Regions from separate parts of the Oceanobacillus locisalsi genome, predicted to be linked through region 2. Evidence: riboswitches for the same ligand, from Rfam matches in the RefSeq annotation. Region 2 holds a riboswitch; the other holds the start of a gene.
The links. A riboswitch is a leader RNA that binds a small molecule or an ion and turns the genes downstream of it on or off. The one in region 2 is predicted to bind S-adenosylmethionine.
Positions count from the first base shown of each region.

Region 1: linked by a shared signal. The riboswitch ahead of ACFQ19_RS01015 (O-acetylhomoserine aminocarboxypropyltransferase/cysteine synthase family protein) and the one ahead of ACFQ19_RS07575 (methionine ABC transporter ATP-binding protein) in region 2 are both predicted to bind S-adenosylmethionine.

Region 1 is NZ_JBHTKK010000001.1:219,484-231,577, reverse strand. Features, by position in the region: gene ACFQ19_RS01020 (SGNH/GDSL hydrolase family protein) at 1-150, opposite strand, end outside; gene ACFQ19_RS01015 (O-acetylhomoserine aminocarboxypropyltransferase/cysteine synthase family protein) at 744-2,402, opposite strand; SAM riboswitch class I at 2,494-2,592, opposite strand; gene rarD (EamA family transporter RarD) at 2,728-3,648, opposite strand; gene megL (methionine gamma-lyase) at 3,992-5,170, shown strand; gene cls (cardiolipin synthase) at 5,361-6,800, shown strand; gene ACFQ19_RS00995 (acyl-CoA thioesterase) at 6,888-7,403, shown strand; gene ACFQ19_RS00990 (PH domain-containing protein) at 7,461-8,924, opposite strand; gene ACFQ19_RS00985 (PH domain-containing protein) at 8,917-9,399, opposite strand; gene ACFQ19_RS00980 (winged helix-turn-helix transcriptional regulator) at 9,557-9,889, opposite strand; gene ACFQ19_RS00975 (aminopeptidase) at 10,119-11,357, shown strand; gene recQ (DNA helicase RecQ) at 11,425-12,094, opposite strand, start outside.
Region 2 is NZ_JBHTKK010000006.1:148,474-160,567, forward strand. Features, by position in the region: gene cysC (adenylyl-sulfate kinase) at 1-212, opposite strand, end outside; gene ACFQ19_RS07525 (SLC13 family permease) at 225-2,003, opposite strand; gene sat (sulfate adenylyltransferase) at 2,066-3,220, opposite strand; gene ACFQ19_RS07535 (hypothetical protein) at 3,476-3,688, opposite strand; gene ACFQ19_RS07540 (DUF2642 domain-containing protein) at 3,702-4,103, opposite strand; gene ACFQ19_RS07545 (hypothetical protein) at 4,771-4,923, shown strand; gene ACFQ19_RS07550 (SDR family oxidoreductase) at 5,011-6,009, opposite strand; gene ACFQ19_RS07555 (hypothetical protein) at 6,156-6,320, shown strand; gene ACFQ19_RS07560 (M20 family metallopeptidase) at 6,409-7,611, opposite strand; gene ACFQ19_RS07565 (MetQ/NlpA family ABC transporter substrate-binding protein) at 7,681-8,502, opposite strand; gene ACFQ19_RS07570 (methionine ABC transporter permease) at 8,524-9,174, opposite strand; gene ACFQ19_RS07575 (methionine ABC transporter ATP-binding protein) at 9,164-10,195, opposite strand; SAM riboswitch class I at 10,332-10,434, opposite strand; gene ACFQ19_RS07580 (aspartate/glutamate racemase family protein) at 10,968-11,669, shown strand; gene ACFQ19_RS07585 (hypothetical protein) at 12,073-12,094, shown strand, end outside.

The sequences.
Region 1 (12,094 bases), on a different contig from region 2:
TTCTTCAGGCGTAATTTGTTCTCTCAGCGCATCTTCTCTTTCCCGTTGTTCTGAGTTTAATTGGAAATAAGGGAGCTGTAAAATAGCAATAACTGCAATTATAACAACAAGAAGGGAGCTAATAAGAATAAGCCATTTCTTTTTTGTCATCTTCATTATCACACCTACGTGTTCTTTTCTTCTAGTTTATGTGGAAACCAGTAAAATTACCTATGAATTTGAAAGGAAATTAAATTTCTATATAAGTTGAAGTAAAGATTTTGCCTTCTGGCATTCGCTCCGGAAAAACACTACGCTTTCCATGGGGACGGCTTCAGCTAACTTGAAAAGAAACCCGCTTTTCAAGTGGATCTTCAGCCCGCCCTGTTCCCATAGGAGTCTCCGTGTTTTTCCTCCGCTGATTACAGCATATAACAACATAATTAATGAATGATAACGTTAGAAAAATTAAAAAGATAGATTTAATAATTCAACTTATATAACTGTATATTTATATTCCTATTTTAATCAAGGATAATAAATAATAAACAAGTGAAATGAAAAACGTCTTCTAAATTTTATACTAGAAGACGTCACTGAGTTTTTATTATAACATAAAGTAAAACGTTATTCAGTGGTGGAGTTCTATCCTTTCGCTGAATGTTTGTTGAACGAATCAGACCAGTTACATTGCGATAAATATACCCATCTTTTTTCCATATGGTGTTCGATAGAAAAAAGATGGGTAGGATAACTTTTTATAATTAGCGTCCGGAACTGCGTAATGCTAAAGCGAGTTCTGTCGGATGCACGTTGGAAAGAATAAATATTTCAGATGTGACATCAGGATTTGATTTGGTAAATAAGATGGTTCCCTTATAATCTGCATTTTCTTCTGGTGCCGGTTTTCCTTCCTGCAGCCAAATCGCATCAGCGTGAGTCAGGAGTTCTGTTGTCACCTCATCTATATTTGCTGCCGGGATAACCTCATAGCCTAATTTATACAGAGGAACAATTTCTTCATCTGCAATACCGACTGTAATAATCCGCTTTTTACGAACACCTTCACTGCGGTCAAATGGAGATTGCAATAAATTTTGCACCGCTATTTCTTCAGCAGATTGCTGATTGCCCAATGATTTTCCTGTCGCTTTACCAATGGCTTGATCCAAGTCAGCTACAATATCATCGAATGCTTCCAGACCGACTGATAAACGGACCAACTCTTCCGGCGTGCCGCTTTTTGCTAACTCTTCGGCTGTTAGCTGCTGGTGTGTCGTAGAAGCTGGGTTGATAATCAGTGATTTTGCATCCCCGACATTGGCAACATGAGACCAGAGTTCTGCATTATCAATTAAAGCACGGCCTGCATCACGGCCGCCTTCAATACCGAACGTAATAACGGAGCCAAAGCCGCCTTTTAAATATTTCTTAGCAAGCTGGTGGGATGGATGGGACTCTAACCCCGGGTAGTTAATCCATTCTACTGCAGGGTGATTTTCCAGATAAGCGGCCAGTTTTTCCGCATTTTCATTATGCCGCTTGATTCGCAGATGCAATGTTTCCAATCCTTGCAGTAATAAAAAGGCGCTTTGCGGACTGAGTGCAGGACCAATATCACGTAATAACTGAACACGCAATTTCGTAATAAAAGCAGCTGCACCCAAATCCGCATATTTTAATCCATTGTAGCTCTCGTCCGGTTCGATAAAGTCAGGGAATTTCTCATTGTTCCAGTCAAATCTTCCGCTGTCTACAACAATGCCGCCAATCGTTGTACCATGCCCGCCGATCCATTTTGTGGCAGAGTGAACGACAATATCTGCACCCCAAGTCAGCGGTTTGGCAACATAAGGAGCAAACGTATTATCTATAATTAAAGGAATGCCATGATTGTGTGCAATATCAGCTACTGTTTCGACATCAAAAATATACAGGCTCGGATTGGTGATGATTTCACCAAAGATAGCTTTGGTTTTATCCGTAATCGCAGCTTCAATGGCTTTTGGATCGGTACCGTCTACGAATTTTACATCGATTCCATATCGAGGAAGCGTGTTGGCAAATAAATTATACGTTCCGCCGTACAGATTGCTGTCTGTAATAATTTCGTCTCCAGCGCGTGTAATATTTAAGATGGTCATCGTAATGGCAGCCATTCCCGAGGATACGCCTAAAGCACCGACACCGTCTTCTAATTGCGCTATCCGCTGCTCCAGCACATCTACCGTCGGATTCATAATACGGGTATAAATGTTTCCCGGTTCAGATAATCCGAATAGATTTTGCGCATGCTCTGTGTCACGGAATACATAAGAAGTCGTTTGATAGATAGGTACTGCACGAGCTCCGGTAGCAGGATCCGGAACTTGTCCTCCATGTAATAAAATCGTTTCGTCCTGCTGTACTCGGTTATTTGACATTGTATTTCCTCCCTTTTTTTGAACACACTTTTCAACAAAAATGAGCTCCCTTCTAAAATGAAGAGAGCTCTTATAAATAACTTTGAACTCTCTCTTATCTTTCAGACGATGTATCTGTAGGATGTAGCACCTGATACTTCAAGTTGCCGGGCTTCCCAGGGCCTAGTCCCTCCACCGCTCTTCATAAGAGATTCTGCTAAATATTTTGAAATTACTAGCGAGTATATAGTTTTGCAGATTAAAAGTCAAGTATTTTACTAGGGATTCAAAAAGGAAGATTCCTTGTTGGAGAAACCTTCCTTTTCTGCTGCCTGCTTCATAGAAGCTATGCAGTTATCTTCTTCTTTTCTTTTTTTCGCGGTGTATCCCGATAAATACTTACCATATAGATAACAAGGGCAAACCAAATCAGTGCAAAGGTAATCATATGGTGCACCGTAAATGTCTCATTATATAAGAACACGCCTAAGAAGAACATAATCGTCGGGGCGACATATTGCAAAAAGCCGACCATTGCCAATGGAATGCGTTTGGCACCTGCAGCAAATAGCAGTAAAGGTACTGCGGTAACGACACCAGCCCCGATGAGTAAAAGGTTATCCGGCGCAAAGAAAGGTGAAAAAGTAAATGATCCTTCCAACGGGATAAAGATTAAATATAGCAAAGCGATTGGTGCAACGACGAGTGTTTCAATTGTCAATCCGTACATAGCATGCAGGTTGACCGTCTTTTTAATCAGCCCGTAAAAACCAAAAGTGAGCGCTAATAACAGCGAAATCCAAGGGAACACACCGTAACTCAGTGTTAAATAAAGTACCCCGATTCCTGCAAGGATGAACGATAAGACTTGTCCCTTTGTTGTCTTTTCTTTCAATACAAAAACCGCTAATAAAATGCTGATTAAAGGGTTGATATAATAGCCTAAGCTAGCTTGCAGCACATGTCCATGCTGTACCGAAAAAATAAATAGAAACCAATTGATAGATATTACAATAGAAGCTGTCACAATAGCGATGGTTTTCTTTTTATCTTTTTTCAGCTCCTGGACAGTTTCCATCAGATGACGCCAATTACCTGTCACCAACACTAAGAAAACCATAAACACTAAACTCCAGACAATCCGGTGGGCAAGCACCTCACCAGCTGGAACGTGTTCAAGAAACTTCCAATAAATCGGGAAGATTCCCCATAATAAATAAGCAAGAAAGGTGATAACCGCTCCTTGTTTTAAAGATTTATCCTCCATGATACATTCCTGCCTTCTGAAAATAATGAAACGAAAATTAGGTTCAACACCAAAATCAACTATTGGAATATAAGATTAAATATGGTATGTACATCTAGCTAGCGTAGTGTTTTTCAGAGCGGTCACTAACGCATATAACGACATTTAGTTTATCAATCCTTTATTTTAGTGAAGAGTCTAAAATCAATACTAAAACTTTATAAGAAAGGAAGCAATGATTTTCGAAATAAATTAAAACAAATTTCTGAAACGGAAACATTCCCAACAGCGCAAGAATACTTTATCATAAAGGGAGAGGCACATCAGCATGTATCATCTTTATCAAGGATGGGAGAGAATATAAATGGGGAAACAGTTTAAACATATGGAAACGGCAATGATTCATGAAGGATATGATTCAAAAGCGCTTCTGGGCAGTTTGACGCCGCCGCTTTTTCAAACATCTACATTCACTTTTGATACCGCAGAACAAGGCGCAGCCCGCTTTGCAGGAGAAGAAGAGGGGCATGTCTATACCCGTGTCAGCAATCCAACCGTACAAATTCTGGAGCAAAAACTGGCAGCACTGGAAAAGGCGGAAAAAGGATTAGCTTTTGCTTCGGGGATGGCTGCAATATCTGCTGTATTAATTGCACTTACCAAAGCAAATGACCATATCATCTGCTCTTCCGGATTATATGGTTGTACCTACGGGCTGTTGTCGATGATGGATGAAAAATATAATATTCAAACAGACTACGTAGCAATGACGGATGCTCAAAGCATAGAGGATAACATTCGTCCGGAAACAAAGGTTATTTATATTGAAACACCGATTAATCCAACCATGGAAGTAATCGACCTGGAACTGGTTATCGGTATTGCTAAAAAACATGATATTTTAGTGGTGGTGGATAATACATTTTCTACACCGTATTTACAGCGTCCGTTAGAATTGGGAGCAGATGTGGTGGTACATAGTGCTACCAAATATTTAAGCGGACATGGCGATGTGATTGCAGGGTTGGCAGCAGGGGAACAAACATTGATAGACCAAATTGCTGCAACGACGCAAAAAGATATCGGCGGAGTGCTTTCCCCTTTTGATGCCTGGCTTGTTATTCGCGGGCTTAAGACATTACCGCTCCGAATGGATAGACATGCTGAAAATGCTTCGCAAATTGCAGAAAAATTAAAGCAGCATTCACAGGTGAAACAGGTATTTTATCCGGGCGATCCGGAAAATAGCGGCTATGCTATTATGAAAAAACAAATGAAATCCGGCGGTGGTACGCTTTCTTTTGAAATAAAAGGGGGAAAAGCGGAAGCTCAGGCATTTCTCAATAAATTGGAATTAATAAAAATCGCTGTCAGCCTTGGCGATACAGAAACATTAATTCAACATCCCGCTACAATGACACACGCTGTTATTCCTGATGAGCAGCGTCAAAAAATGGGAGTCACAGATACTTTAGTACGATTATCCGTCGGGATTGAGGGATGGCAGGATCTTTGGGAAGATTTGAATCAGGCTTTGACGTAGGGGGTAGAAAGCCATTCTTCCCCTTTACGTCATAAGGGTTCCTTATTTCATAGAGTAAAATGTGAGTCAGCGGGGTATAGCATATAATGGGAAGTAGAACTATGTCGTCCCCGCTGAACGAAGTGCCGTTTTGTGCTATGATTAGGTGTGACTTCCCTTTATTGGAGAAGAAGTGATAGGAGCAGGATATATGGGGTTATATTCAATAATTATCGGTTTGATGTTTGTTATAAATATTGCGCTGGCTATATCTATTATTTTTCTAGAGAGGAAGGATCCAACCTCTTCTTGGGCATGGGTAATGGTTCTATTATTTATCCCGGTTATCGGGTTTATTTTGTATTTAATTTTTGGACGGCCCATCAGCAGGAGTCATATATTTGAATGGGACCAGCGCAGCCGAATGGATGTAAAGAAAGCTGTACAAAAACAGATTCGTTCCATCGAAGACGATACATTTCGGTTAAATCATGAAGATTTAAGAAAACATCTTGATTTAGTCTATTTACATCTTCGCAATGGGGAGGCTGTATATACAGAAAATAATGGTGTGGATATTTTTACGGATGGTCATGAAAAATTTGAAGCGCTTTTAGAAGATATTGGCCGGGCTAAACAGCACGTTCATGTGCAATATTATATTATGCGGAATGACGGGCTCGGGGACAGACTTGCTAATGCCTTGATAAAAAAGGCAAAAGAAGGTGTATGTGTAAGACTTTTATATGATGATATGGGCTCCAGATCATTGAAAAAAAGCTACATAAAAAGGCTGAGGGAAGCAGGAGTTCTGGTGGAAGCATTTTTCCCTTCCAGGTTTATTATTAATTTTAAAATTAACTACCGGAACCATCGGAAATTAACGATTATTGATGGAGAAACCGGTTATATTGGCGGTTTTAATGTCGGGGATGAATATTTAGGACTGAAAAGCAAAATGGGGTATTGGCGTGATACCCATCTCCGGGTAAAAGGAGATGCTGTTCAGAGTATGCAGACACGCTTTGTATTGGATTGGAATCAGGCTTCCAAACACCAGATTTCTTATGAGGAAGAACATTTTCAGACGGTTTCTGGAGGGGAGATTGGCATGCAGATTGTCTCCAGCGGGCCAGATTCTGAATATGAACAAATCAAAAATGGGTATATGAAGATGATTATGGAAGCGGAAGAGTATATCTATATACAGACTCCTTACTTTATACCCGATGAAAGCTTGCGTGACGCTATTCGTATTGCCGTTTTATCCGGCGTAGATGTAAAAATTATGATCCCCAATAAACCCGATCACCCCTTTGTCTATTGGGCAACGATGTATTATTGCGGGGATTTGCTTAACGCAGGTGCAGAAATTTTTGTTTACCAGAATGGATTTTTACATGCAAAAACAATTATTGTGGATGGGAATATAGCCTCAGTCGGTACGGCAAATATTGATGTAAGAAGCTTCCGTCTTAATTTTGAGGTGAATGCATTTTTATATGATGTTGCGGTTGTCGAGCGATTAATTGAAGAGTTTAACAATGATTTGGCACATTCCACACAAATGACGAAAAAATTATATGAAAAACGTTCTATCGGCATTCGTCTGAAAGAATCGATATCACGTTTAATTTCGCCCGTATTGTGAAATGAAACGGGAAAGTGTCTCTGACACCAAACAACAATAAGAGAAATACTATATCTTTATAAAACAGCAAAGCAGGAGGAAAAAGAGATGAATGCAAAACCATGTTCCGCTTCAGTAGCACTAAAAACAACCCATGTACTTCCGCCGGATACGAATCAGTATGGTACTTTGTTTGGCGGGAAATTAATGGCGCATCTGGATGACATTGGCGCAATTGCGGCAGTAAAGCATGCAAATAGTCCAGTCGTTACCGCGTCTACAGATTCTGTCGATTTTTTGGCCCCCGTCAAAGGAGGGCACTATATTTCTATCGAAGCCTTTGTGACATGGACGCACCATACGTCTATGGAAGTATTTATCCGGGCAATTACAGAAGATATCCGTACAGGGACAAGAACAGCCTGTACAACGGCTTTTATGACTTTTGTTGCCATTGATGAAAGTGGAAAACCGATCGAAGTGCCGCCCGTCTATCCGGAAACAGACGATGAAAAGATGCTTCATGAAAGTGCACCGCTTCGTGCCAGCCGTCGAGCGGATCGTAAAAAGCAGTCCAAACAGCTCGCAGAATCATTTGGCACGGTTTATCGGACAGAAAAATAAGGAAGATTATAGAAAAACCGTGTACCAGTATTTTGCTTCTGGTACACGGTTTTTACGTTAAGCCTTGTCACGATAGGAATACCAATTGGTGATACCATAGCTATCTGCTGTATGCAGTTCTCTGATAACAAAATGACGTCCGGCGTTTTTATTTAAAATGGCCATATCAAGGGTGGCAAGGGACTGCTTACGATGAAGCAGATGTTGTTTTTGCTTTAGCGATTGAATTCTGCGGTGATGGATGATAGCAGTATCTTTGCTAAAACTCCGCGCCTGGACCGTTATCTGCTGCTCATCCATGGTATATCCTGCTGATTTAAATGATGCAAATCCCATGATTCCGCCAGCCAGCATAATGATGGCAGGTATCCAGATGTACGGTAAAAAGAAAATCCCGACAATAATGACAGCCAGCAATGGCATCTTGATGGACCGCCATACATAATAAGGTAAAGCTCTTTTCGGAGGATGGGTTAATTTCCTTGCAGCATATTTATACTCCGGCAGGAATTCTTCCAGAAAAGCTGCAAATGCTTTTTTACGCAGCAACGGAAAAATAATTGTGTTGGCCTCCTGACTATTATTCATGTTGGCGCTGGCAATCTCCACATATGGCCTGGCAAACCCGAGTAATTGATGAATAGGTGTTTCCTTTATGCCGACCGCTTGTATTCGTTTCAACGGAATTGTTGTTTGTTTCTTCTCTAATAGACCTCTTGTAATAAACAATTCTTTTTCATAACGCGTAATCGTAAATTTCCAATCTTTAATCACTGTATAGAGAATACTCAAAAACCATAAAAACAGGATAACAAGGATGGCAAAAATAATAATCATTTGTATGCCGAGTGAGAGTGCCAAGCGCATGGTATCATCATAAAATTGGTCCGGAATCAATGCTTCCACTTGAGAAAAAGCGGCGACGAAAAGTCCGATTAAAATTCCGAAGCTGGCTGAAGTGGAACCGGTAATAAACAGCGCCTGAAGCGTGATGGTTTTTTTAGGCAGGCTGGATTCATCCAGTTCATTTTGTTCGTTTTCAACTGCTTCCGATATTTCCGGAGAAGCGGTTTCTGAAACTTCCTTATTATATTTTAATGCATCATGCAGCATACGTCCGTCTTCCATATGGACAGCAGATAACGCTGCATCCGTAGAGGGATTATTGCCTGCTGTTTCGATGGCAACCTTTGTTAATCCGAAAATACGATGAATCACATTTTGGGATAAATCGATAGACTGGATGCGATGTTTCGATATGGTACGTTTCTTACGGACGATAATTCCCCGTTCAATACGTATCTGGTCCTCTTCTAATTGATAAGTGAAACGAAACCAAGATAAAACACTGGATAAAATAATTAAAGCACTGACAACGGCTATACCAATGACCAGATAAAACAGACCGCCATCACTGATGATAAGAACGGCAGCTGGCAAGATACCAAGGATAGATTGTTTTAAGATACGAATAATATCAAAAAGAATCGCAGCAGGATGCAGTCGTTTCGGTTCAGACATCATCTTGTTCCACCCTCGCTAATTCAGAAATTTGATCGCGCAGATTGGACGCTTCTTCTTCCGATAATGCAGGTATCTGATGCGTTGTTGCTGCTGTTGATATTTCCAAGGTTGCCAGCTTATAATTCTTTAAAATCGGGCCTTGCTGCGTATCGACATGCTGCACACGAATCATTGGTACAATCGTCCGTGTCACAATAAGTATCCCATGCTGTATGTAAATTTCCTGATCATAAACTTGATAACGCCATCTGCGCCATCTTAATTTTGGGATAAAAAATGCTGTCACTGCCCACTCTGCTATGGTAAGAACAGCCAGGATGAATACAATCCAGATTGACAGAAAATCGAACATGTTATAGACAATAATGGCCACAATAGTAATGAGCAAAGGGAGAAGCGCATAGATATGTGCTGTGAGCTGCCACGCTTTGATCGCATCGGTGGCAATTTTTACGTTAGGCTGTTCCCGCATAGTTTTCCGCTCCTTGTGTTTAGGATAGTTCTATCATACAACAAATGGGGGACGTTAAGAAAGAAGTAAGAAAAAACGCAAGAACATCCAAACGTATGGATGCATCGGTTCATCATACATTTGGATGTTCTATTTTGGATGGGCGTTAACAGCTGGTTTACTCCATTTCTTTCCCTGTTATTTCATCTGTTGTGATATATTCTTCCGCCCAGCGCTGAATATCTGTTATTACAGGTTCAAGTGCTTTTCCTTTTTCGGATAAAGTATATTCAATCCGAACAGGGAATTCTGAATAAATATTGCGTTTGACTATACCTTCTTTTTCTAACAACTTTAACCGGTCAGATAGCAACCGGCCGCTGATTGGAAGATCAGTCTCCATTTCCGAGAAACGTTTTGCTCCCTTTAGTAATTCAAAAAGAATAAGTCCGACCCAGCGTGTGCTTAACAAGACCATTGCTTTTTCAAAACGTGGACATAATTGAGTCATTGTTCTACCCCCATAGAACCATCGTGTATTTCATCATGCGTGACAGACGCATTGGTTACGAAAAGTAATCTAATAATAGGATATCATAAATAGGAAAGACAGTAAATGCAAGCCGCAATGTTGGGAGCAGGAGTGATTATTTTTGGAAATATTTTAAGCAGTGTGAAATAATAAAGGATGAAGTATTACGAAGGAAATAAAAGTGTGTGAATATGGGAGGTATATAGGAATGGTTCAGATAAAAGAACAAGAAAAGTATGCAGAATTAACATTGAAAAAAGGGGTTAATTTACAAGAAGGACAGGCAGTTATGATTAATGCCCCGATTGAAGGAGCTGCATTTACAAGGATCGTAGCTCGTAAAGCATATGAAATGGGTGCGAAAGATGTCCATATTAACTGGGTGGATGATGAACTGAGTTTGCTAAAATATGAGAATGCACCAGATGAAGTCATTGCAACATATCCGGAATGGAAAGTGAAACTGCATGATACCTTTGCAGAGGACGGGGCCGCAGTGGTAAATATCCGTTCCACCAATCCGGATTTGTTAAAAGATATTGACCCTTCCCGTGTGGCAAAAGCGACAAAAGCAGCTGCGGAAGCCATGGTTAATTTCCGTAAATATACAATGAATGACCGTATTCCATGGACGATTATTTCTATTCCTTCCAAAGACTGGGCGAAAAAAATATTCCCGGATAAATCCGAAGAAGATGCCGTTTCCAGTCTTTGGGAGGCGATTTTGAAAATTGTCCGTGTGGATCAGGATGACCCTGTGGCAGCTTGGGACGATCATAATGAAACTTTAAGAATAGCCAGGGAAGTTCTTAATAAGAAGAGCTACCAGAAGTTGATTTTTAAAGCTCCTGGTACAGACTTAGAAATAGAATTACCGGAAGGACATATTTGGAAAGGCGGTTCAGCTCAAGCAGAAACAGGCGTAACGTTTAATCCGAATATGCCGACAGAAGAGGTTTTCTCCATGCCGCATAAATATGGGGTGAACGGAACTGTATCCAGCACCAAACCTTTAAACTATGGAGGCAGCTTAATTGATAACTTCTCTTTAACGTTTCAAGACGGAAAAGTGGTTGATTATCAGGCAGAACAAGGAGAAGAAGTCTTGAAACATTTACTCGATTCAGATGAAGGGGCACGCAGGCTTGGAGAAGTTGCGCTAGTACCGGATGAATCGCCAATATCCCAATCTGGACTTATTTTTTACAACACCTTATTTGATGAAAATGCATCTTGCCACATTGCGCTTGGGAAAGCTTACCCGACGAATTTAAAAGGCGGTGCTGCGATGGATTTAGATGAATTGGACAAACATGGCGTAAACGACAGCCTGGTCCATGTCGACTTTATGATCGGCTCGGATAAAATGGACATTGACGGTATTACCAAAGACGGCAAATCAGAGCCTGTGTTCCGTAATGGCGCTTGGGCACTGGATATAAAGTAATCCAACAAACGAATAAATTAAAAAAGGGCCGCAAGATTAACTGCATCTTGCGGCCCTTTTAAAATTGTTAAGAGCTTTCCTTCACCATAAATTTATCATTCTTCACCAGCACTGCTTTAATTTTCCGATAAGTATAATCTTCGGGCAAAGCCTCTTTCAGCTCTTTTAATCCAGTTGCATCCATTTCTTCATGTTTGGATAAAACGGCGTCTTCTTCCTCCGTATTAAAAAATAAGCTCCAATTAAGCGTATACCCTTTCTGGGAGGCCTGAAAGATATGCGACTCTATCGTTCGTTCTTTTAAATCACGTATAGAAGCAATTTCGCGAATCGTTTTCCCTTTTTGCAGAAGCTCATATGATATTTGGTAAGATGGCCGGTCATCGGCATCTTTGGCTTTTCCTGCTTTTTGATAATGAATCGCTGTAGGGGCTTTGTAATCGGGATTTTGTTCTTTCCAATCTGCAACAGCTTCCAGGAAAGCTTCTCCGTATAGTTCGTATTTCTTTTGGCCTACGCCTTTTAACCGCAAGAATGCATCTTTATCCTCTGGAAGATAGCGGGCTATTTCTTTTAATGTCATATCTGAAAATAAAACATAAGGAGGCAGGTTAAGCTCCTGAGACATCGTTCTTCTTAATTGGCGCAACACTTCAAATAGATCTGCGCTGTAATCTGTTTCGCTGACACGGGGCACGTCCTGGATAAACATTGTTACCTTTTCTTTTCCGGTCAGG
Region 2 (12,094 bases):
TTCAATCCATGGCGGATATTATCTCCGTCCAAACGGTAAGTCCGGACACCTGAACGATGCAATTCTTTTTCCAGTTCCACCGAAATAGTTGATTTGCCGGATCCGGACAGACCAGTAAACCATACTGTGACACTTTTATGATGATTCAAATTTCTGCGCTGTTCTTTTGTCACTTTCGAATCATGCCACGAAATATTTTTAGAATCTGCCATATACTTTCCCTCCTAAAACCATAGATGATAAATAATGAAAACAGACGTCAACATTACTATCAGGCTCAATGGAAGCCCTGCTCTTACATAATCCATGAACGTATACCCTCCAGGACCATATACGATTAAATTGGTTTGATAACCGATTGGCGTTACGAAACTTGCTGAAGCAGCTACGGCAATAACAACAGCAATACCCGTCGGATCAACTTGGAGCGATTGTGCCATTTCTATACCGATTGGAAGCATCATAACAGCCGCTGTACTATTCGTAACCAGTTCCGTAAACAAATTCGTCAATAGATAGATCATAAACAACATAACCAACAGTCCAAACGGTTTACCGATATCCAGTAAGACGTCCGCGGTCCATTCCGCCAGCCCTGTTTTCCTCATTGCTGCACCAATCCCGAATGAACTCGCAATCAATAATAAAACATGAAAGTGAATATATTTCTTCGCTTCCTGCGGTGTTATTATTTTTGCAACCAAAAACACGAGCACTGTCAGAGCCATTGCTTTAAACATATCAAGCCATCCCAGAGTTACTGTACCAATCATCACCAGCAGCATGATGATGGAAAACCAGCCTTTTTTCGTACTCTGTTTCAAGGCTTCCGGCGTATCTAACGCGGATACAACAAAAAAATCATTCGACCGCCGGTATTGTGCGACAAAATCCGGTCCTGCTAATAGCAATAACGTATCTCCCGGCTTCAAAACGATATCCCCGACCTTACTTTTGATTCGTTCATTATTCCGATGTACTGCTATCACTCCTGCATCATATCGTGAACGAAAAGTCGATTGTTTGATGGTCTTGGATAAAAGGAACGACTGGTCTGACACGACTGCTTCTACTAAACTGGTCGTTCCGTCTTTCAGATCATCCAGGTCAATATTCGTTCCTGTTTCTAGCTCCAGCCCTTTCATCTTCTGCAAATCAGCAATGGTTGACATCAAACCGGTAAAAATCAGGCGATCTCCAATTTGAATCACCGTCGTTGACCTGACTGGTGAAATCCGTTCATTTCCACGGATAATCTCAATCAAGTAAAGTCCTTTCAAATCACGCAAACCGGCCTGTTTCACACGTTTGCCAAGCTTGCCGAAAGCTTGCGTCACTTTCATTTCCGCAATATATTCTTTAGGTTCTTCTTTCCATCTCTGACTAAAACTTTGGTTATCCGGCAGTAATTTATATCCAATCGTACATAAATAAAGTAGCCCAATGAACGTGACAGGTATACCAACTGCAGCCAAAGTAAATAAAGAAAACCCCTTCATTCCAAGATCCAGAAGCAAACCATGAATGACTAAGTTCGTGGATGTTCCCATTAACGTTATCATCCCGCCTAAGATGGTAGCGTAGGATAATGGTATTAAAAACTTCGATGGTGCGATTCCGCGGTCTTCACACCATTTTTTAATAATCGGGGTAAGGGTCACCACAATCGGGGTATTATTTAAAAAAGCCGAAAGCACCGACGTCGGCACAAAAAATCGTATCATCGCACCTGCAGAAGTACGACTGTTTCGGAGCCATTTTTCCATCATTTGATGGATTAAACCGCTTTTCTGTATAACGCCCGCAACAATGAACAATAATGCAATTGTCAACATTCCTGCATTGGAAAAACCCTTAAGCGCCTCTTCCACTGTCAAAATGCCAGATAACAGCAATATAACCAACACAGAAAAAATAACCATATCTGGTCTGGCCACTTCAAAAACCAGAGCAGTAAACATGGCCAGAAGTAAAATCAGAACAAACATCATTTCCAATGTCATAGGGAATCAAATCCTCTTTTAAAACATATTCAAAAGAAAAAAGCTGCTGTTTTTTGAACACTTTATTCTTTATCCTGCATTCCTTTGATTAGGACATCAGCAACTTCCGGGCGTGAGAATTCTTTTGGCGGTCGCTTACCATTACGCAGCATTTCACGCACTTTTGTACCGCTTAAATGCACATGATTTTCTTTGCCATGGGGACATGTTTTTCCGGTTGCCATATTTTCACAAATTTCACAGTAAAACGCATGTTCAAACTTAAGAATCTGTATACCTAATTCTTCTCCATATTGACCAATCAACACTTGGGCATCATATGTGCCATAATAATCTCCGACACCAGCATGATCCCGCCCGACGATGAAGTGCGTACAGCCATAATTTTTGCGTACAATGGCATGCAGAATAGCTTCTCTCGGTCCTGCATAACGCATGGCCGCCGGATAAATGACAAGACGTACCCGATCTTCTACATAGTAGTTTTTCAAAATCACTTCATAGCTTTCCATCCGGACATCAGGCGGGATATCATCTGACTTAGTGTCGCCGACAAGCGGGTTCAACAGCAGCCCATCCACCGTCTCAAGAGCCGTTTTTTGAATATATTCATGCGCACGGTGAACGGGATTTCGTGTCTGAAAACCGACGATGGTTTGCCAGCCTAAGTCCGCAAACATTTGCCGCGTTTCTGCCGGATCCATATAATATGCTGTAAACGGACTGTGGTTCGGACGTTGAAATAGTGTAATTGGCCCGCCAAGATAAATATTTCCCTGCTCATACACTTTCTTTACCCCTGGATGCGCCGCGTCAGTTGTTCCATAAATATGGAAGGCTTCTTTCTTTTTATCGTAAGTGTATTTTTCCTCCAGGGTGATTGTCCCATAGAGGATGCCATCTTTTCCTTTAAGGGCAATTTGTTCACCGATATGAAAGTCTTGCGCCTGCTCTTCTGTAACTGGTAATGTAATGGGAATACTCCAGATGGTGTCATTTGCAAGACGTGTATGTTCAACAACATTTTCATAATCAGCCTGCCCCATAAATCCTGTCAGCGGACTGAATCCCCCTGTTCCAATCAATTCCATATCAGAAAGCACCCAGGAATTCACCATTAATGCGGATAGCTTTTCAGCATTCCTGACCGCTTCCTCTTTTTCCGTCTCTTTTAATTCACGACAAATTAAACTCCCGCCATGGGCTTGATTAACCATAAAAATCACCTCCGAATTCCAATTGTATGAAAGTAATATATTGAACAGCAGTTCAAAATGGAACAGCATATAACTTCATTCCATGTCGCAAATAGTGTGGAAATATATTTCACAGCTATCATGAAATAAGGATGAGGAATAGAATACCCCGGCTATTACGCCAGGGTATCTTTTTAATCCCTCTATTCTCCCCAAATGGGGAGCCTATCAACGAAACTTTCTTCAACAGTTCAGTTTATAGTGAAATAATCCTTTCTACGCCGCTACAGGGAAACGGGCAAAGTTGATCGCATCTACTGAAATATATATTTTGACATTATCTCCATAACCGCTTGTAACATCAATAACTAAAGCTAATTCATCGGTAACGGTTGAAAGAATACCTTCGATTAAATTATTATCCGTAGCTACTTCAACTCTTGTTCCAATTCGATTACCTAATTCAGCAGCAAACGTTGCTTCAAACATGTAAACGCCTCCTTTACGAATTACTGACAAATTCAATTTTTTCAATTCGAACCAATGCTTGTGCACCAGAAGCTTCAATAATCACAACATAGTCATCCTGGACGGCAATTAGTGTTCCGGATATTGTGTCAAAAGGAGTCGTGACCTGCACTTGTTCGTTTACTAAACTCAGTAAGACTTCTCTGATATTTGTTGGAGTGCTAGGCGGACTCGGTTTTCTTCCTCCCCAATTACCAAAACCTAAATTTAAATTGTGGTCCGCATCTAGACTAAATCCGGGTAGATTTAGAGAAAAATTATTACTTAGTGTACTGTCATTATTGGTATCATTGGCGCTATTAGTAGTAACTACATTTTGTGATAGCTGGTTTAACAAACTTAATAATCTTCTTTGACGATCTGTTAAATTAGCCAACCTTATTCATTCCTTTCCATCGTGTTTTGGGATTTTCTTTTTATTTATAAAACCCCTCAAAAGAGAAATCACCTGCCTGTTGCTGACAGCTAATATTCCTTGTCATTGATTCCTATTAAAGTTCGTTCCCCTGGATGGCATCACCATCAGGGTACTGCTTTGCAAGGAATCTGCTATTTACGTGCCTGCGCACGAAAGTTCGACGTATTCCGAGGATTTATTGACGCCCTTTTCTCCTGATGCGTACTTTGCTTGGCAGATTTTACTTCCTCTTGTACGGCAGTTATACCATCGTGTTTGTCCTAGTTTTAGAATCACCATTGCTCTACTTTAGGGCAAAACCCTTACAGTCCCTTCTTCTTAGAAAAAAAGACTATATCAGAATAGCGTCTATTTCCTGTTATACCTAACACTCCTTTCCTGTAGATATAAAGTAATTTATGCTTTTTTTAATTATGTAGATTGTACACATTCATTAAAATCGCATTTTCTGCATACAAAGGGCTGGACGAAAACCATAAAATAATAAAAAATAGTGACTTCGCATATTTTTAGCAGATAGCCACTATTTTTCATGATTTTTTAATAAGTATTTTGCTAAGCATAAGATTTGTGAACAAGGAAAATATTAAGGTGGGATATCGATTACTGAAACGAGGTGACAGCAATGAAAGTCAAAAAGCTAACGTTATGTATGATTGCTTTTATCATTTCTGCAGGAATGTTATTTGGATGCAGTGCTACACAAGATGAACAGGATCAGGACAAACCATTTGAAAATCCTCAACGAGACGATTGGGGCGGAAAAGGGAACCAATAATAGATATTCATGAAGCCTCATTTCAGATATGGCGGCTTCATGAATCAATAAATCACCCCATTTATGAGCTTTTTATTTAAAAAGATGTTAAGAATTGGTTGATTCTCCCCCATCTACATGGAGTACTTGACCAGTAACATGTCTGGAATCATCCGATGCCAGATAAACAAAAGTCGGCGCTACCTCAAAAGGTTGAGCCATGCGGTCAAATAAATTCCCTCCAGTCAGAGCATTTTCATCTGCAGAAAAACTGGCTGGAATAAGCGGTGTCCAAATTCGCCCGGGAGCAATCGCATTCACCCGAATTTGCCGTTTAGCAATATTTTTCGCCAAAGAACGTGTCCATCCGACGACGGCTCCTTTGGTAGCTGCATAATCCATTAATAAAGGCTCTCCCGCATAAGTAACCACAGACGACGTTCCAATAATGGAGCTTCCCGCTTTTAAATAAGGCAGTGCTGTTCTCGTCGTGTAAAAATGCGAATAAATATTCAATTTGAAGGTCTGATCAAATTGTTCATCCGTAATGTCAGTCACGTCATTTTGCTGAAATTGAATCCCGACATGATTACATAGAACATCCAATGTATGAAAGTGAGAGATTGTTTCTCTAACAATATGTTCACACTGTCGTTTTTCACGAAGATCTCCTGGCAATAATAAGCATTCCTGCCCAAGTTCCTCTATCCTTCTTTTTGTCCGATCGGCATCTTCATGCTCATTTAAATAAGCAATCGCAACGTCAGCACCTTCTTTCGCAAAAGCAATTGCCGCCGCAGCTCCCATTCCGCTGTCCCCGCCCGTTATCAGTGCAACCTTGCCCTCTAATTTTCCGCTTCCTTTATAGTTTGGATTCTCAATAATCGGTTTAGGCACCATTAATTTTTCAACACCCGGCTGAATCAACTGCCGTTGTTCCGGCTGAGTAAGAGGCACCTCTTCATACTGGGTAATTTTACCGTATATCGGGTAATACGGATATGGATCTTCTATTTTATTTTCTTCAAACCATTGCTGGTATGCCCGGATTTGTTTCAGTGCTTCTTCTGATAAGGATAGATTCCGGTCATTATTTTGATTTGTCATAACGATCTCCCCTTTCTTTTCATAGGCTATGATTAGGCGAATGCATATGTGAAGCAATATAGCATTGTATAGACCACCTTCGTTTCACATGCATGTGTAAAATACGCCCGGAAATAACATAAAGATTTTCAAAAGGAGGCAGTAAATTGGCATTTGAATTTTACCCTGAGGTCAAACGTTTATTAGAAAATAAAGTAGAAGAACTGGAAATGCATTATTTGAACTACAGCTGGAGTACACCGTCGATTAAAATCAGGCCGCCATATTATACCGACCCTGTATATGAACCTTTTTATCCGCATATTCATTAAAGGAAATGCTCTAGAAACGAATGTTTATGAGCAAAAATTTAGCAAGACAAAGGGCAGTCTTCCACTAAAATGGAAACTGCCCTTCTTATTAAATATTTTCTTCTATTTCTTTTCTCTGTTTAAATTCTTCTTTGATTGCTGATAATGTCTCCGGTTCTGTTATCAGTCGCAAAGCTGTTAAACTTAGTGCTTTTGCTCCTTTAATAAGAGCTTCATCCCCTTTTTCAGAAGCAGCCGACTCTCTAAATGGTATTGTATGAGGCACAATGTCGTCTGCACCAATTTTAATATAAGGGTGGATTGTTGGGACTACTTGACTAATATTTCCTGCGTCCGTTGAGCCCATTCCATCTCTGGCACTTACCGTTTCCCCCAGCTCTTCAATCGTTTCTCTAAATACCTCATTAAATGGATCATTTAATAAGAGGTTATCTACTTCATTTTGAAAAGCAATAACATTTAATTTAGCACCTGTTGTTAATGCAGCCCCTTCAGCAATGGCTTTAACACGTTTCGTTACCTCATTTAAACGAGTTCTGGTTGCTGCACGGATATAGAACCTTGCCTTGGCATAATCAGGAACGATATTCGCTGCGTCACCACCATCCGTAATAATTCCGTGAATGCGCACGTCATCAGTTACATGCTGTCTTAATGCATTAATTCCATTAAATAATTGGATAATAGCGTCCAGGGCATTAATCCCTTCATGAGGTGTAGCAGCGGCGTGCGCAGATTTCCCAATGTATTCAAAATCAAGCGGATCAACAGCTAAAGAAGGACTGGTTAGACCAGTTTTTCCCATTGGATGAATCATCATGGCCGCGTCCATTCCTTCTACTAATCCATGTTTCACGAAGCTGCCTTTTGCACTGCCGTTTGGTCCGCCTTCTTCCGCAGGGGTTCCAAAAACAACTGCTTCACCCCCAGTTTCGTCAATTACTTTACTTAAAGCAACTGCCGCAGCAACACTCATTGTTCCAATAATATTATGACCACAGCCATGTCCAAGCCCTGGCAAAGCATCATATTCTGCTAAAAAGACAATGGAAGGGCCTGCTTTATCTGATTTATATCGCGCAACAAAACTCGTTTCATGACCGGCTACCGCTTTCTCTACAGTAAAGCCTTCCTCTTCAAGAACTTTTGTTAATAAACCAGACGCGTAAAATTCCTCATTCCCGATTTCAGGATTGTTATGAATATCATGACTTGTCTGAATATACCGGTCCTTATTTCTTTCTATATTTTCTGAAATGATACTTTTTGCGTTTGTTGTTAAACTTGTCATTACAATTCCTCCCTTTTATTTATCTAAAAGAGGAAAACATCATGTTCTCCTCTTTTGTTGTAAAGTTTATTACCATCCTATTTCTTCTAATGGAGCAAAAGTTGGAATAAGCGTTCCATCATATTCTTCTTCAATAAATTCAGCCGTATCTTCTTCTTGGAAAAGTTCGGCTAATCTGTTCAATGTTTCATTATCTTGATCTTCTTCATTCACTGCGATGATGTTCAGATAATCATAAGCTGTTTCATCTTCATGAAAAATGGAGTCATTGATTGGGTTAAGACCCGAATCTCTTGCAAATCCGTTATTAATAATCCCTGCATCTACATCACCTAATGCTCTTGGTATCTGAGCAGGAGCTGTTTCAACAAATTCAATATTTTTCGTATTTTCAACAACGCTTTCTTCTATCCCTCCAAGTCCGTCATAATCATCTACTAATTCGATAAATCCGGCATCCTGAAGTAACATAAGCGCTCTTCCCTGGTTCGATACATCATTTGGAATCGCAATTTCAGCACCGTCTGGAACATCTTGTAAATCTGTATATTCGTCCGAGTAAAGAGCCATTGGCGCAAGTACTGTTGTTGCAATCGGTACTAAGTCTAAATCATGTTCTTCAATAAACTCGTCAAAGTAGGCAACCGTCTGGAATGCATTGGCATCTAATTCCCCATCAGCTAGAGCAGTATTCGGTTGAACGTAATCGTTAAAAGAAATAATTTCTACATCAATTCCTTCCTCTGCTGCTTTTTCTGAAACATAGTCCCACTGACGACTATCTGTACCGCTGATACCAAGTTTAACTGTTTCCTCCTCAGCATCACTAGAGCATGCTGTAGTAAAAATAATTAATGCTAAAAAAAGAATAGATAGTACTGATTTCTTCATTATGTTTTTCCTCCTATATTGTCATCTTCTTCTAATTTTTTTAGATAGTGTATTACCAAGTGATTGTAATCCCTGAACCATCACAATCAGGATAACAACCGTAATAGTCATTGTTACGGTATCAAACCGTTGGTACCCATATGTAATAGCCAAATCACCAACTCCTCCGCCGCCGACTGTTCCGGCCATTGCGGATGCCCCAATCAGTCCAATCGTTGCAATTGTAAAATTAACAACTAAGGAACCAAGTGCTTCTGGAAGCAAGAAACGAAAAATAATTTGAAAGGGTGTAGCACCCATCGCGTTTGCAGCTTCAAATACGCCCTCATCAATTTCCAGCAAAGAACTTTCTACGAGCCTGGCAATATATGGTCCTGCATAGAAAACCAATGGAACAATAGCTGCTGCGGTACCGATGGATGTTCCAACAATCAATCGAGTCAGTGGAATAATTGCCACTAGCAGAATAATGAATGGGATGGAACGGAAAATATTGATAACCGCATTCGTTATTGTAAAAATAGCTGTATTTTCAAGTATTTGCCCTTTACGGGTGGCAAAAAGCAAAATACCTAACGGCAAACCAAGAATGATGGAAAAAATAAATGATATTCCAACCATTTGAATTGTTTCAATTAAGGCTTCAATAATTTGATCCGAATTAACTAGCATGTGATTTCACTTCCTTAAAACTAATTTGTTTCGATTTCATATAATCTAAGGCTCGTTTTACCTCTGAATCAAGTCCTTGGAATTCAACAATCAGGTTTCCAAAAGGCGTTCCTTGAAGTTCCGTAATATTACCAAATAACATGTTAACGTTAATATCAAATTTTTTAGCAATATGTGATAAAAGCGGCTCTCCTGTTGCTTCACCCAGGAAATTGATCCGAAACACATTATTTGAACCATCACTATTTTCAATCATCTCTAGAATAGAAGAAGGGATTTGATCATGCATAACGGAGCTGACAAAATTCTGTGCAGTCTTTGTTTTGGGCGCAGAAAAAAGGTTAAATACAGTATTTTCTTCAATAACTTGACCATTTTCCATAACAGCAACTTTATCGCAAATTTCACGAATCACTGACATTTCATGTGTGATCATTAAAATTGTAATATCGTATTCTACGTTTATTTTTTTCAAGAGTTGTAAAATGGAACTAGTTGTTTGTGGATCAAGCGCAGATGTTGCCTCATCACAAAGTAAAATGGATGGATTCATAGCCAAAGCTCTCGCAATACCTATCCGTTGCTTCTGTCCGCCAGACAATTGATCTGGGTATACTTCTGCTTTATCTTCTAACCCAACAAATTCAAGTAATTCATGCACTCTTTTTTTAATCTGTTCTTTTGGTATTTTCTCAAGAATGAGCGGCATGGCTACATTTGTATATACCGTTTTTGAATTTAATAGATTGAAATGCTGAAAAACCATTCCAATATTTTTCTTTACTTTTCGGATTTCTTTTTCAGATAATACCGTTAAATCATGATTGTCCACGACAACCTTACCTGAAGTTGGACGTTCTAGATAATTGACACAACGGATGAGTGTACTTTTACCAGCACCGCTGAATCCAACCACACCATATATTTCACCTTTGCCAACTTTCAGATTAATATCATTCAACGCATGAATCTGCTTACCTCCACTATTAAATACTTTTTCTAAATTCTGAAACTCAATCATGGTGCTTTTTGTCCCCTTTCGTTCTTGGCACTTTGCTAAAACAAATTTATACAATAGAGGTATAAATTGATATTAAAAAATCCTTCTTTATGGAAAAAGAAGGATCGTATCAATAAAACATATATGTACTAATCACTTCTTATCTTCCAAGCTTATTAAGCCTGCTGGAATTAGCACAGTTCTTTTGACCGCTGCCGAGATATCATTGGGCCAGTCCCCTCCATCTCTCTGGATAAGAATATTTAATATGAACAGTTTTTACTATACTGTTTTCAATCGAATTTTGTTATTTTTTATCAAAATTCGTCGAATGTTTTTTAATCTAATATATACAATACATTTAGACTATTATATTGTCAATACATTTTTCAGAAACAATTTGTGAGTAAAACTATTCTAAATTGCAAGACCATTTGAATGAGCTAATTATGCGAGTGGACTGTGCAAAAGAGTGATAAAAAATGGTTTAATCCTTTTTCATCTTGGCGTGTTATTTTCACTTTTTATTTTGAGCAATAATAAAGGTATCAATCTGCTCTTGTAAGGCCATTTTCACAATTTGAAAATAGTTTTGATAAAAGTTTCAATTTGTAAAAATCCCTATATTGATTAAACGTATTCATTTCTACCCTTTATTTTAACTTGTAAATCCGGCAATCAATTCTTATAATGTAAATAGGAATTATAATATTTAAAAATAGATACATCATTTACACTTTGTTATATTCTTGCCAAAAGAAACAGCTTAAAATTTTATGGAAGGAGGAATAAAATGAAACAAATTGGCATTATTGGAGGTTTAGGTCCAGAGTCAACGGTCGAATATTATCAGTCCATTATTAGACGGTTTCAAGAAAAGAAAGGATCACTTAAGGTACTGCCCGAATTGTTTATTAACAGTATTAATATGTACAATATTTTCAGGTACATTAGTGAATGGCGGTTAGATGATTTGATTATGTATGTCGGAAATGCTGCACGCAAACTGGAACAACTGGAAGTAGACGGTATCATTATTGCAGCGAACACGCCGCACCTTGTTTTTGATGAAGTACAAAAACAAGTTTCCGTTCCGATGATAAGTATAGTCGACGCAACAGTGGAAGAGGCTGAAAAACAAGGTGTACAGCATATTGGCCTCCTCGGCACAAAGTTTACGATGGAACAAGATTTTTTCAAAACACCCTTTGAAGAAAGCAGAAAACACATTTCTGTTCCAGAAGAGGATACACAGCAATACCTGCACGAAAAAATTGTAAATGAATTAGAAAATGGAATTGTAAAACCCGAAACAAAAAAAGATTTTAAACAAATTGTCGATGAAATGATTGAACAGAAGCAGATTGACAGCCTGATCCTCGGTTGTACAGAACTGCCAATGATTTTTTCTGAAGAAGATTTTGACATTCCACTTTTAGATACAATGGACATCCACGTAAACAAAGTAGTGGATTTCATGTTTGAAAATCAATAATCAATTTGGAGCAAGAAATGAGGAATCCGGATGAAAGAATATATAGGGACATGTGTAAAATGCGGTAAGATGATTTATTGTAAAGAGGGTTTCTTAGATGGTGTACACGATCAAGGGAACCTGTATTGTTTTACATGTTCAGAGGAAGCAGAACATAATCAAAATTAAATTGTCCAACGCAGCCAATATGCCAAATTGCAGGACTGCCTTGAATCCTCCCAATATTAGAGCCTGAGTCGGCACTTTTTCAAATAACAAAATATGGCTTCTCAAAATAACGAGTGATTTTTGAAAAACGGGATAAAATATAATTCGAGGGCAATATTTGTACTGGATGCTTTCGTTTAAGACAAAGCTCCAGGAATAAATGTTATTCTCATAATGAATACTGGGAGGGTTTTCAATGGATACCAACAAACGTCATT